One region of the Conexibacter sp. W3-3-2 genome, then DNA from elsewhere that is predicted to be linked to it. Evidence: riboswitches for the same ligand, from Rfam matches in the RefSeq annotation. Region 1 holds a riboswitch; each other region holds the start of a gene.
The links. A riboswitch is a leader RNA that binds a small molecule or an ion and turns the genes downstream of it on or off. The one in region 1 is predicted to bind cyclic di-AMP.
Positions count from the first base shown of each region.

Region 2: another riboswitch for cyclic di-AMP. It lies ahead of GKE82_RS29190 (transglycosylase family protein); the one in region 1 lies ahead of GKE82_RS25170 (M23 family metallopeptidase).
Region 3: another riboswitch for cyclic di-AMP. It lies ahead of GKE82_RS19000 (M23 family metallopeptidase); the one in region 1 lies ahead of GKE82_RS25170 (M23 family metallopeptidase).

Region 1 covers NZ_WLYW01000003.1:76,420-79,617, forward strand. Annotated here, with positions in the region: gene GKE82_RS25155 (fenitrothion hydrolase) at 1-113, opposite strand, end outside; gene GKE82_RS25160 (BlaI/MecI/CopY family transcriptional regulator) at 166-558, shown strand; gene GKE82_RS25165 (hypothetical protein) at 572-1,585, opposite strand; cyclic di-AMP (ydaO/yuaA leader) riboswitch at 1,618-1,760, shown strand; gene GKE82_RS25170 (M23 family metallopeptidase) at 1,778-2,863, shown strand; gene GKE82_RS25175 (cytochrome c oxidase assembly protein) at 2,797-3,198, shown strand, end outside.
Region 2 covers NZ_WLYW01000001.1:4,514,334-4,517,531, reverse strand. Annotated here, with positions in the region: gene GKE82_RS30435 (acyltransferase) at 1-417, shown strand, start outside; gene GKE82_RS21630 (DUF3253 domain-containing protein) at 414-686, shown strand; gene GKE82_RS29190 (transglycosylase family protein) at 712-1,443, opposite strand; cyclic di-AMP (ydaO/yuaA leader) riboswitch at 1,447-1,599, opposite strand; gene GKE82_RS21620 (glycosyltransferase family 4 protein) at 1,898-3,103, opposite strand; gene GKE82_RS21615 (1,4-alpha-glucan branching protein domain-containing protein) at 3,103-3,198, opposite strand, start outside.
Region 3 covers NZ_WLYW01000001.1:3,966,101-3,969,298, reverse strand. Annotated here, with positions in the region: gene GKE82_RS19010 (BlaI/MecI/CopY family transcriptional regulator) at 1-228, shown strand, start outside; gene GKE82_RS19005 (hypothetical protein) at 234-1,247, opposite strand; cyclic di-AMP (ydaO/yuaA leader) riboswitch at 1,279-1,419, shown strand; gene GKE82_RS19000 (M23 family metallopeptidase) at 1,422-2,522, shown strand; gene GKE82_RS18995 (cytochrome c oxidase assembly protein) at 2,554-3,198, shown strand, end outside.

The sequences.
Region 1 (3,198 bases):
ATCGGAAGGTCGGCCCGGATCACGAGACCGTGGGCCGCCGACGAGGCGGGCAGCAGGAGGAGCAGCACGACCGCGAGCAAGGCGGGGACGCGCAGACGAGAGCGGACGAGCACCCGTCAATACTACGCAGCGTAGTGTTTCCTGGCGGCGCGGTAGACTCCGCGCGTGTCCCAGGAGCGACTCCCCGAACTGCACGAGCTCGAGCGCGAGGTCATGGCCGAGATCTGGTCCCGCGGGGAGTCCACCGTGCGCGACGTCCTCGACGGGCTGAACGCCCGCGCGGAGAAGACCCGCGCCTACACGACCGTGATGACCGTCATGAGCCGACTCGCGGAGAAGGAACTGCTCGTCCGTCGTCGTTCGGGCAAGACCGACCACTACTCGGCCGCCATGTCGCAGGACGACTACGAGGAGCGCCGCGCCGCGGGCGAGGTCGCCGATCTCGTGGACGCCTACGGCGACACGGTCCTGGTGCATTTCGCGCGCTCGATCCAGCAGCTGGACCCCGAGCGGCGCAAGGAGCTGCGCCGGCTCGCAGGCAAGAAGCCCAGCGCCTGACGGCGCAGCCGGCTCAGGCCTCCAGCGCCTTCTTGATCGCGGTTTCGAAGCCCCGAAAGCCGAACGACCCCTCGAGCCGCTCGGCGACGCGTCCACGTGCGTCGATCGTGAAGAGCCACGGCTCCGACGGCAGGTTGAAGGCCTTGAGCGGCTCGCGCAGCCCCTTGTCGAACGAGTTCTCCACGTAGACCTCCTGGTGGATGAACGTCATGCGATCGCCATAGGTGGACTTGAGCTGCGCGGCGATGTCGACGACCGGGCCGCAGACGCGTGACTCGCACAGCTGCGGGGTCGAGAAGACGAGTGCCACTGGCTTCTTGCCGAGCACGTCGTCGAGGCTCTCCTCGTGCTGGTCGTCCGGCGGGAGCCGCGTGTCGATCGCCGCAAGGTCGCCCCCGGCGGAAGCGACGGTGTCGGTCTTCACGCTCGGCGCGCGCTCCCCGACGTCGGGCACGGCATCGGCCTTCGCGTCGACGACCTTGATCTGGGTGCCGGAGCCGATGAGCTTCCCGTTGATGTCGCTCGCCACGAGGACGTTGTAGGTCCCCGGTCCGTCGACCGTGACCCGCGAGTCGTAGATCGCGGAGAACGGGTCCTTCTCGCTGGCCGTTTGCCGTGAGCGGAACGGTGGGTCCGTCACCAGCAGGTCTGCCGGCGCCGGGAATGGTCCGAGCACCCGGGCGCTCTCGCCCTTGGCGAGGTAGACGACCGACGGGGCGTAGACGAACCCGGTCTGCTCGTCGATGAGCCCGAACGCCAGTCGCGTCCGGGCGTCGGGGAAGACGCTCGTCCCGAGCGCGACCTGCGGCCCGGTCCCGTCGAGGGACTGGCTCAACTCGTTGAGCGTCTTTCCGGCCGGCTTGGGGAAGCGGGCGAGATCGACCGACGTCGCCTCGGCCAGCTTCGCACGCAGGGCCGCGGACGACGGTCCGCGGGGCTCGACGGACGCGCCGTCGGAGGACGAATCTCCGCCGCAGCCGGCGAGGGTCGCGGCACTGAGTCCGAGGATGAGGAGGTGTCGGCGCATTGTCTACGACGCATCGTAGTATGATGCGCGCCGTCATAGCAGCGCCGAATCGTCGAGACCCCGGGGTCGAGGCGAGCGGGGGACCCACTCCGGGGGCGAATCGACCCAGTGTCGTAGCGCGACTTTTCCGCGCGAGTCCGTCAGCTAACCCCGTAGGCAGACGAAAAGAGATTCGCGTTGACCTACCGCCGGTTGTCCCTCGCCGTCCTGGCCCCCACCGTGTTGCTCCTCGTGCCTTCGGGCGCGCTCGGCGCCTCGAGCACCGGAGGTGCGTCGATCCCGGACCCGGCCGCCGCGAGCGCGGCGTCCTGCGCGTCGGGCGAGAGCTGGGCCTGCCGGCGCGGCCAGACGCTCACGATCGCCGGTACCGGCATGGACGGCGTGACCCGCGTCATCTTCCAGGGCGGCAAGGGCACCAAGGACGACCGTGCCACCGCACCGTCATCCGCCGAGGCGACGTCGCTGAAGGTGACCGTTCCACGCGACGCCCGCAGCGGCGCGCTGCGACTGGTCAGCCCGGCCGGCGGCTCGAGCCGTACGCAGCGGCTGCGCATCCTCACCTCGCCGGTCCCCCAGGCGGACGTCACCGGCGCCACGACCGACCTCGCGCCCGGCCAGGCGCTCATCGCCGGGTCGCGCAAGCGCATGCTGCTGCAGTACACGGCGACCGTTGCGGGAACCGTCGAGGCCGTCCGGGTGGACTCCGGCCAGGTCGTCCGGTCCTGGCCGGTGGACGCTGGCCAGGGTGAGGTTCGCTGGGACGGGACGGTCGGTGGGTCGGTGGTGACGGCGGGCCGCTACGTGCTGCGCCTGGCCGGGCAGCCGACGGCGTCGCAGGCCAGTTCCGGGGCCGTCCAGGTCCTTGACGCGATCTTCCCGATCCGCGGCAAGCACGACCTCGGGCAGTCGGCCACCAACGACTTCGGCGGGGGCCGCGGCCACGGCGGGCAGGACATGTTCGCCCGTTGCGGCGTGCCGCTCGTGGCCGCACGTCCCGGGACCGTGCAGTTCGAGGCCGTCCAGTCCCGTGCCGGGAACTACGTCGTGCTACAGGATAAGACCGGCGCCTCGTACACCTACATGCACATGCGCGATCGCGCGCTCGTGAAGAAGGGCGACCGGGTCCGCGCCGGCCAGCGCATCGGCTACGTCGGAGACTCGGGCCGTGCCTCCGGCTGCCACCTGCACTTCGAGCTGTGGACCGCCCCAGGGTGGTACGAGGGCGGCGAGGGCATCGACCCGCTGCCGGAGCTGCGCCGCTGGGACAGCTTCAGCTGACCGCACCGGACGCCTCGTGGTCGGCGACGCCCGGCCCGCTGCTGCTGGTCCTCCTGCTGCTCGGCGGCTACCTGTGGCGCTGGCGCGCGGTCCGTCGCACACCGTCCGGGCCACGCGACGCGCCCACCTGGCGGCTGCTCGTCTTCCTGACCGGGATTGCCGCGCTCAGCGCCGCGCTCTTCTCCCCGCTGGATCCGCTGGGCGAGCAGCTTTTCGCCATGCACATGGTGCAGCACGTGCTGCTGCTCGACATCGTCCCGATCCTGCTGACCCTCGGGTTGACCAAGGTGCTGCTGCGTCCGGTGACGCGGCTGCTGCAACCCCTCGAGCGTCAG
Region 2 (3,198 bases), on a different contig from region 1:
CGCTGGTCGTGGCTGGGCCACGGCACGAAGGTCCGCGCGCACGAGGGCGAGGTGCGGATCGGCGCGAAGACCGTTCTCGGCCAGGAGTGCACGGTCAGCTGCTACCAGCACGTGTCGATCGGCCGGGAGTGCATCGTCGCCGACCGGGCGATGTTCATCGACTTCGACCACGGCGTCGTCGACGTGGAGCGTCCGATCCGCGCCCAGGGCATCTACATGCGCGACGTGCGCGTCGGGCACAACGTCTGGGTCGGCTACGGGGCCTGCTTCCTGCGCGGCGTGACGGTCGGCGACAACGCGGTCGTCGGCACCAACAGCGTCGTCACCCGCGACGTGCCCGCCAACGCGGTCTCGGGCGGGGTCCCCGCCCGCGTGCTGCGCATGCGGGACGCACCGACGCGGCTGCGCTGGTCGTGAGCGGCCCGTCGGACCGGGCGATCGAGGAGACGATCCTCGCGCTGCTCGACGCGCGCGGGAGCGCGACGAGCGGCAGGACGATCTGCCCGTCGGAGGCCGCGCGGGCGCTCGCGGGCGACGACGGCTTCCGCCCGCTCATGGAGCCGGTGCGCGCGGTGGCGTTCGCCCTGGCCGACCGGGGCGTCGTGCAGGTCACGCAGCGCGGTCGGGTGGTGGACGGTCGCGCGGCGCGCGGACCGATCCGGCTGCGCCGGCCCCCGGAGGCCTGAGGACGGCGCGGGGTGCTGCGGTCGGTCAGCCGCGGCGGGCCGCGGCGGCGGCCTTCGGGCCGCAGACCGGCCAGGGGTCGACGCCCTGGCGGTCGTAGAGCACGTAGGCGCGCTTGTCCTGCTCGTCCTCGGGCGCGGCGGCGGGATCACCGGAGCCGCCCATCGCGGCCCACGTGTCGACGTGGAACTGGTACTTGCCGCGGTAGGTGCCGTCGGGCGAGACGATCGTCGGATCGCCCCCGGACTCGCACTCGGCGATCTGCTCGAGGACGCGCATCGCCTTGGCGGGGATGGTGTCGGGGAGCGTGACCTTCGCCGGCGGGTTCTTCGAGCCCACCGGGCCGGCGGAGGCGGACGTCGGGACGAGCCCGAGCGCGCGCAGCGTCGCGGGGCCGGCGATGCCGTCGACCGTGAGCTTCTTGCGGCGCTGGAACCGCATGACGGCGATCTTCGTCGTGCGCCCGTAGACGCCGTCGACGCGGATCTTCAGGCGGCGCTGCAGCGAGCGCACGCGGCGGCCGCGCGAGCCGGGCTTGAGCGTGCGCACCGCCGACGGGCCGGCGGCCGGCGTCGTGGTCGCAGGCGTCGCGGCCTGCGTGGTGGCGGGCGCCGGCGCGGCCTGCGGCGTCGCACCCCCGGTGTTGGCCGGGGCCTCGGTCTGCGCCTGGGCGGCGCCCGGGACGGCGAAGGCGCACGCGAGGGCGAGCAGCGGTCCGGCGGTCCGGCGGTTGAGCAGCGTTGTCACGACGTCCAGCACCCCTTGGGTTGTCTCGTCGCCTACGGGGTTAGCTGTCGGGCTCGCGCGTGAGACTGCGCTACGCCGCATCGTGCGGCGATTCGCCCCAGGACCGTGGTCCACTGGGTCCCCCGTTCCCCGCGGCACAGGGCGGCGGGGACTCGGCGTCTGGTTCGGCCGCCTCTGACGGCCGCCGAGAACAGTAGCAACCGAACGCGGGTTCGCGACCCCGTCGCGTTACGGATCCACATCCAGATAGCTCGACCTCATGTCGAGCTTGAGGGTTACGGACACGATGTCCGACCCCGTGAGGGTCGGAAATTCCGTGATCATCACGGGAGTTCGGTCAACTCTCGACCATTGCTGGAGGGTTTCGGCGTTCGCGGTCGACGGCGACATAACCACCCGCGACCATGGCGCGTGGACGCTTACCGCCGCGGGCTGCGCGGACGGGTCCTCGGCGGGTCGCGAGCGCCTAGGCGCGGGCGTGGGCGTCGACCGCGGCGCGGTACACCGCGGCGGTCTGCCGGGCGATGTCCGCCCAGTCGAAGCGACGGACGTGCTCCATCGCCTCCCCCACGAGACGCTCGCGCAGCGGCTCGTCGGTGAGCAGCCGCTCGACCATCACGCCGAGGTGCTCGGCGTCGCCGCCGTTGAACCGCAGGCCCACGCGCTCGTCGGCCGGGACGACCTCGCGCAGCCCGCCGGTGTCGGCCACGATGCAGGCGCAGCCCGAGGCCATCGCCTCCAGCGCCACGAGCCCGAACGGCTCGTACAGCGACGGCACCACGCAGAGGTCGGCGATGCGGTAGAGCGAGTGCAGCACGTCGTCCCCGATCCAGCCCAGGAACGTGCCGGCCCCGTCGATCCCCAGCGCGGCCGCCTGCGCCTTCAGCTCCGCCTCGTGCGGCCCGGAGCCCGCGACGAGGTAGCGCGTGCGCACGCCGTCCCCGAGCCGCTCGATGACCCCCGCGATCGCCTCGAGCGCCAGCTGGAAGCCCTTGTAGTAGTCGAGGCGGCCGACGAGCAGGACGAGCTTCTCGTCCGGCGCGGCGAAACGGGCACGCAGCGTGTCGAGGTCCTCGATCGGCTGCAGGTCGTGGGGGTCGATCCCGTTGGCGATGACGCTGACGTGGCCCTCGTCGAGCCCGTAGACGTCCAGGACGTGCTCGCGCATGTAGTGGGAGCAGGTGATCACGTGCTGCGCGCGGTGCGTCATCCACTGCTCGACGCCGTGGATGTAGCTCTGGGGGTGCTGGTCGACCCAGCCCTGGTGGCGGCCGTGCTCCGTCGCGTGGACGGTCATGACCATCGGGCAGCCGAACCGCTTGGCGAGGTGGTCGCACGCGTTCGCGACGAGCCAGTCGTGGCCGTGGACGACGTCGAACGTGTAGCGGTCGCCGAGCTCGACGCCCGCGGCGAGCATGTCCGCGTTCATGTGCTCGATCCACGTGACGAACTCGCCGAGGTCGCGCGGGCGAATCGGCTCGCGCACGCGGTGCACGTGCACGCCCGCGACGAGCTCCTCGGCCGGCATCGTCTCGTCCCCGCGCGTGAGCACGTGCACCTCGACGTCGGCGGGCACGAGCTGCTCGGTCAGCTTGCGCACGTGGCGGGCGAGGCCGCCCTCGACGACCGGCGGGAACTCCCAGGACAGGATGAGGGTGCGCAGCGCGGACATCAGGGCTCGAGCAGGGGTGCTGCGGTGGCGTGCGGCGCCAGGTGCCGCACGGTCGGCTCGGACGAGCCTACCGACCCGAGCGCGGTGTCGAGCGC
Region 3 (3,198 bases), on a different contig from region 1:
AAGGAGCTGCTCGTGCGCCGCCGCTCGGGCAAGACCGACCACTACTCGGCCGCGATGACACGGGCGGACTACGAGGAGCGCCGCGCCGCCGGTGAGGTGGCCAACCTCGTGGACGAGTACGGCGACACCGTCCTGGTCCACTTCGCCCGCTCGATCCAGCAGCTCGACCCCGAGCGTCGCAAGGAGCTGCGGCGGCTCGCGGGCAAGAAGCCGGCCGGCGGCGCGTAGGTCCGCTACTGGTCGAGGGCCTTGCGGATCGCGCCCTCGAAGGAGCGGAACCCGAAGGAGCCCTCGAGTCGTTCGGCGACGCGCCCCTGGGCGTCGATGGTGAACAGCCACGGCTCCGACGGCAGGTTGAAGGCCTTCAGCGGCGCGCGCAGGCCCTTGTCGAACGAGTTCTCCACGTAGACCTCCTGGTGGATGAAGCTGACGCGGTCCCCGTACTCGGACTCGAGCTGAGCTGCGATGTCGACGACGGGTCCGCACACCCGTGACTCGCAGAGCTGCGGTGTCGCGAAGACCAGTGCGACCGGCTTCTTGCCCAGGACGTCCGCAAGGCTGTCCTCGTGGAGGTCGTCGGGCGGCAGTCGCGTGTCGATGGACTCGAGGTCGCCGCCGGCGGATTCGACGGTGTCGGTGGGCGTCCGCGGTGCCGGCTCGCCGACGTCGGGCACCGCGTCGGCCTTGCCGTCGACCACCTTGATCTGTGTGCCGGACCCGATGAGCTTGCCGTTGATGTCGCTGGCGACCAGCACGTTGTAGGTGCCTGGGCCGTCGACCGTCACGCGCGCATCGTAGATCGCCGCGAACGGGTCCTTCTCGCTGGCCGCCTGCCGGGAGCGGAACGGCGGATCGGTGACCAGGAGGTCCGCCGGCGCGGCGAACGGCCCGAGGACGCGTGCCTTCCTGCCCTTCGCCAGGTAGACCACGGACGGCGCGTAGACGAATCCGGTCTTCTCGTCGATCAGGCCGAACGCCAGACGGGTGCGAGTCGACGGGTGGATGCTGGTTCCCAGTGCGACTTGAGGGCCGGCTCCGTCGAGCGACCGGCTGAGCTCGTCGAGCGTCTTCTGCCCCGGCTTCGGGAACCGGGCGAGGTCGACCGCCGTCGCCTCGGTGAGCTTTGTGCGCAGCGCCGAGGACGACGGCCCACGGGGTTCCGCTGAGCTGCCGTCCGACGCCGAATCACCTCCACAGCCGACGAGGAGTGCGGCGCAGACGCCGAGAATCGCGAGGTATCGAGTCATCGTCTACGACGGATCGTAGTACGCTTGTGGCGTCATAGCAGCGCCGAGTCGTCGTGGCACCGGTCACGGCGAGCGGGGGACCCACTCCTGGGGCGAATCGACCTCGTGTCGTAGCGCGACTTTTCCGCGCGAGTCCGTCAGCTAACCCCGTAGGCAGACGAAAAGAGATTCGCGTTGACCTACACCAGGCTGTTCCTCGTCGTACTCGCGCCCACCGTGGCGCTCCTGGCGCCCGCCGGCGCCACCGGCGCTCCCAACGCGGGCGGCGCGACGATCCCCGACCCGGCCCGCGCAACCGCAGCGACATGCGCGTCGGGCGAGAGCTGGGCCTGTCGGCACGGCCAGTCGCTCACCGTGGCCGGCACCGGCCTGGACGGAGTGACCCGCGTGGTGTTCCTCGGCGGCAAGAACTCAAAAGACGACCGGACCGCCACGCCGACGTCCGCATCGCCGACCGCCCTGGCCTTGACCGTGCCGCGCGGCGCGCGCAGCGGTCCGCTGCGCCTCGTGAGCCCAGCCGGCGGGTCCGGCCGGACCGCGCGCCTGCGCATCCTCACCACGCCCGTCCCCCAGGCCGACGTCACCGGCGGCACGACCGATCTCGCACCTGGTGAGGCCCTGATCGCCGGCTCGCGCAAGCGGATGCTGCTGCAGTACACCGCTTCCGTCGCGGGCACCGTCGAGGCGGCCCGCGTCGACAACGGTGCCGTCATGCGGTCCTGGCCCGTAGCCGCGGGCCCCGGCGAGCAGCGGTGGGACGGCACGGTCGACGGCGCCGTTGTCCCCGAAGGGCGATACGTCCTGCGCCTCGCCGGACAGCCGACGGCGTCCCAGGCGAGCTCCGCCGCCGTGCAGGTCCACGACGCGATCTTCCCGATCCGCGGCAAGCACGACCTCGGCCAGTCGGCGACCAACGACTTCGGCGGTGGACGGGGCCATGGCGGGCAGGACATGTTCGCGCGCTGCGGCACCCCACTGGTGGCGGCCCGCCCGGGTACCGTGCAGTTCGAGGCCGTGCAGTCCCGGGCCGGCAACTACGTCGTCCTGCAGGACAAGACCGGCCGCTCCTACACCTATATGCACATGCGCGACCGCGCGCTCGTGAAGAAGGGCGCACGCGTCCGGGCCGGCCAGCGGATCGGGTACGTGGGCCAGACCGGACGCGCCTCCGGGTGCCACCTGCACTTCGAGCTGTGGACCGCCCCGGGCTGGTACACCGGCGGCGAGGGCATCGATCCGCTGCCGGAGCTGCGCCGGTGGGACAGCTTCAGCTGAGCGCCGACGAGGACACCTCGGCCCGGCAGCGATGACACCGGACACCTCGTGGACGTTCGCTCCCGGCCCGGCGCTGCTCGTCGCACTGCTGCTTGGGGGCTACGTGTGGCGCTGGCGAGCGGTCAGACGGACGCCGTCGGGTGCACGCGACGCGCCGATCTGGCGGCTGCTCGTGTTCCTCGGCGGCATCGTCAGCCTCAGCACTGCCCTGTTCTCCCCGCTCGACGCGCTGGGCGAGCAGCTCTTCGCGATGCACATGGTGCAGCACGTGCTGCTGCTCGACGTCGTCCCGATCCTGCTGATCCTCGGGTTGACCAAGGTCCTCCTGCGCCCCGTCACGCGCCTGCTCCAGCCGCTGGAACGGCAGGCGGGCTGGTGGGCCGGTCCGGTCTTCGCGATCCTGCTCTACGTCGGCGTCATGTGGGTGTGGCACATCCCGGCGCTCTACGACTCGGCGGTCGAATCGTCAGCGATCCACATCCTGGAACACGTCTCGTTCACCTTCGGAGGCGCGCTCTACTGGTGGCATCTGCTCTCCCCGATCCGAGCCCGCCACGGACTCGCCGGCCTCGGACCGGTCGTCTGCATGGTCGTCACGAAGGTGCTCGTCGGAATCCTCGGGATCTTCCTGACGTTCGCCCCTCGCCCCCTGTACGACGTCTACGCGAACGGGCCC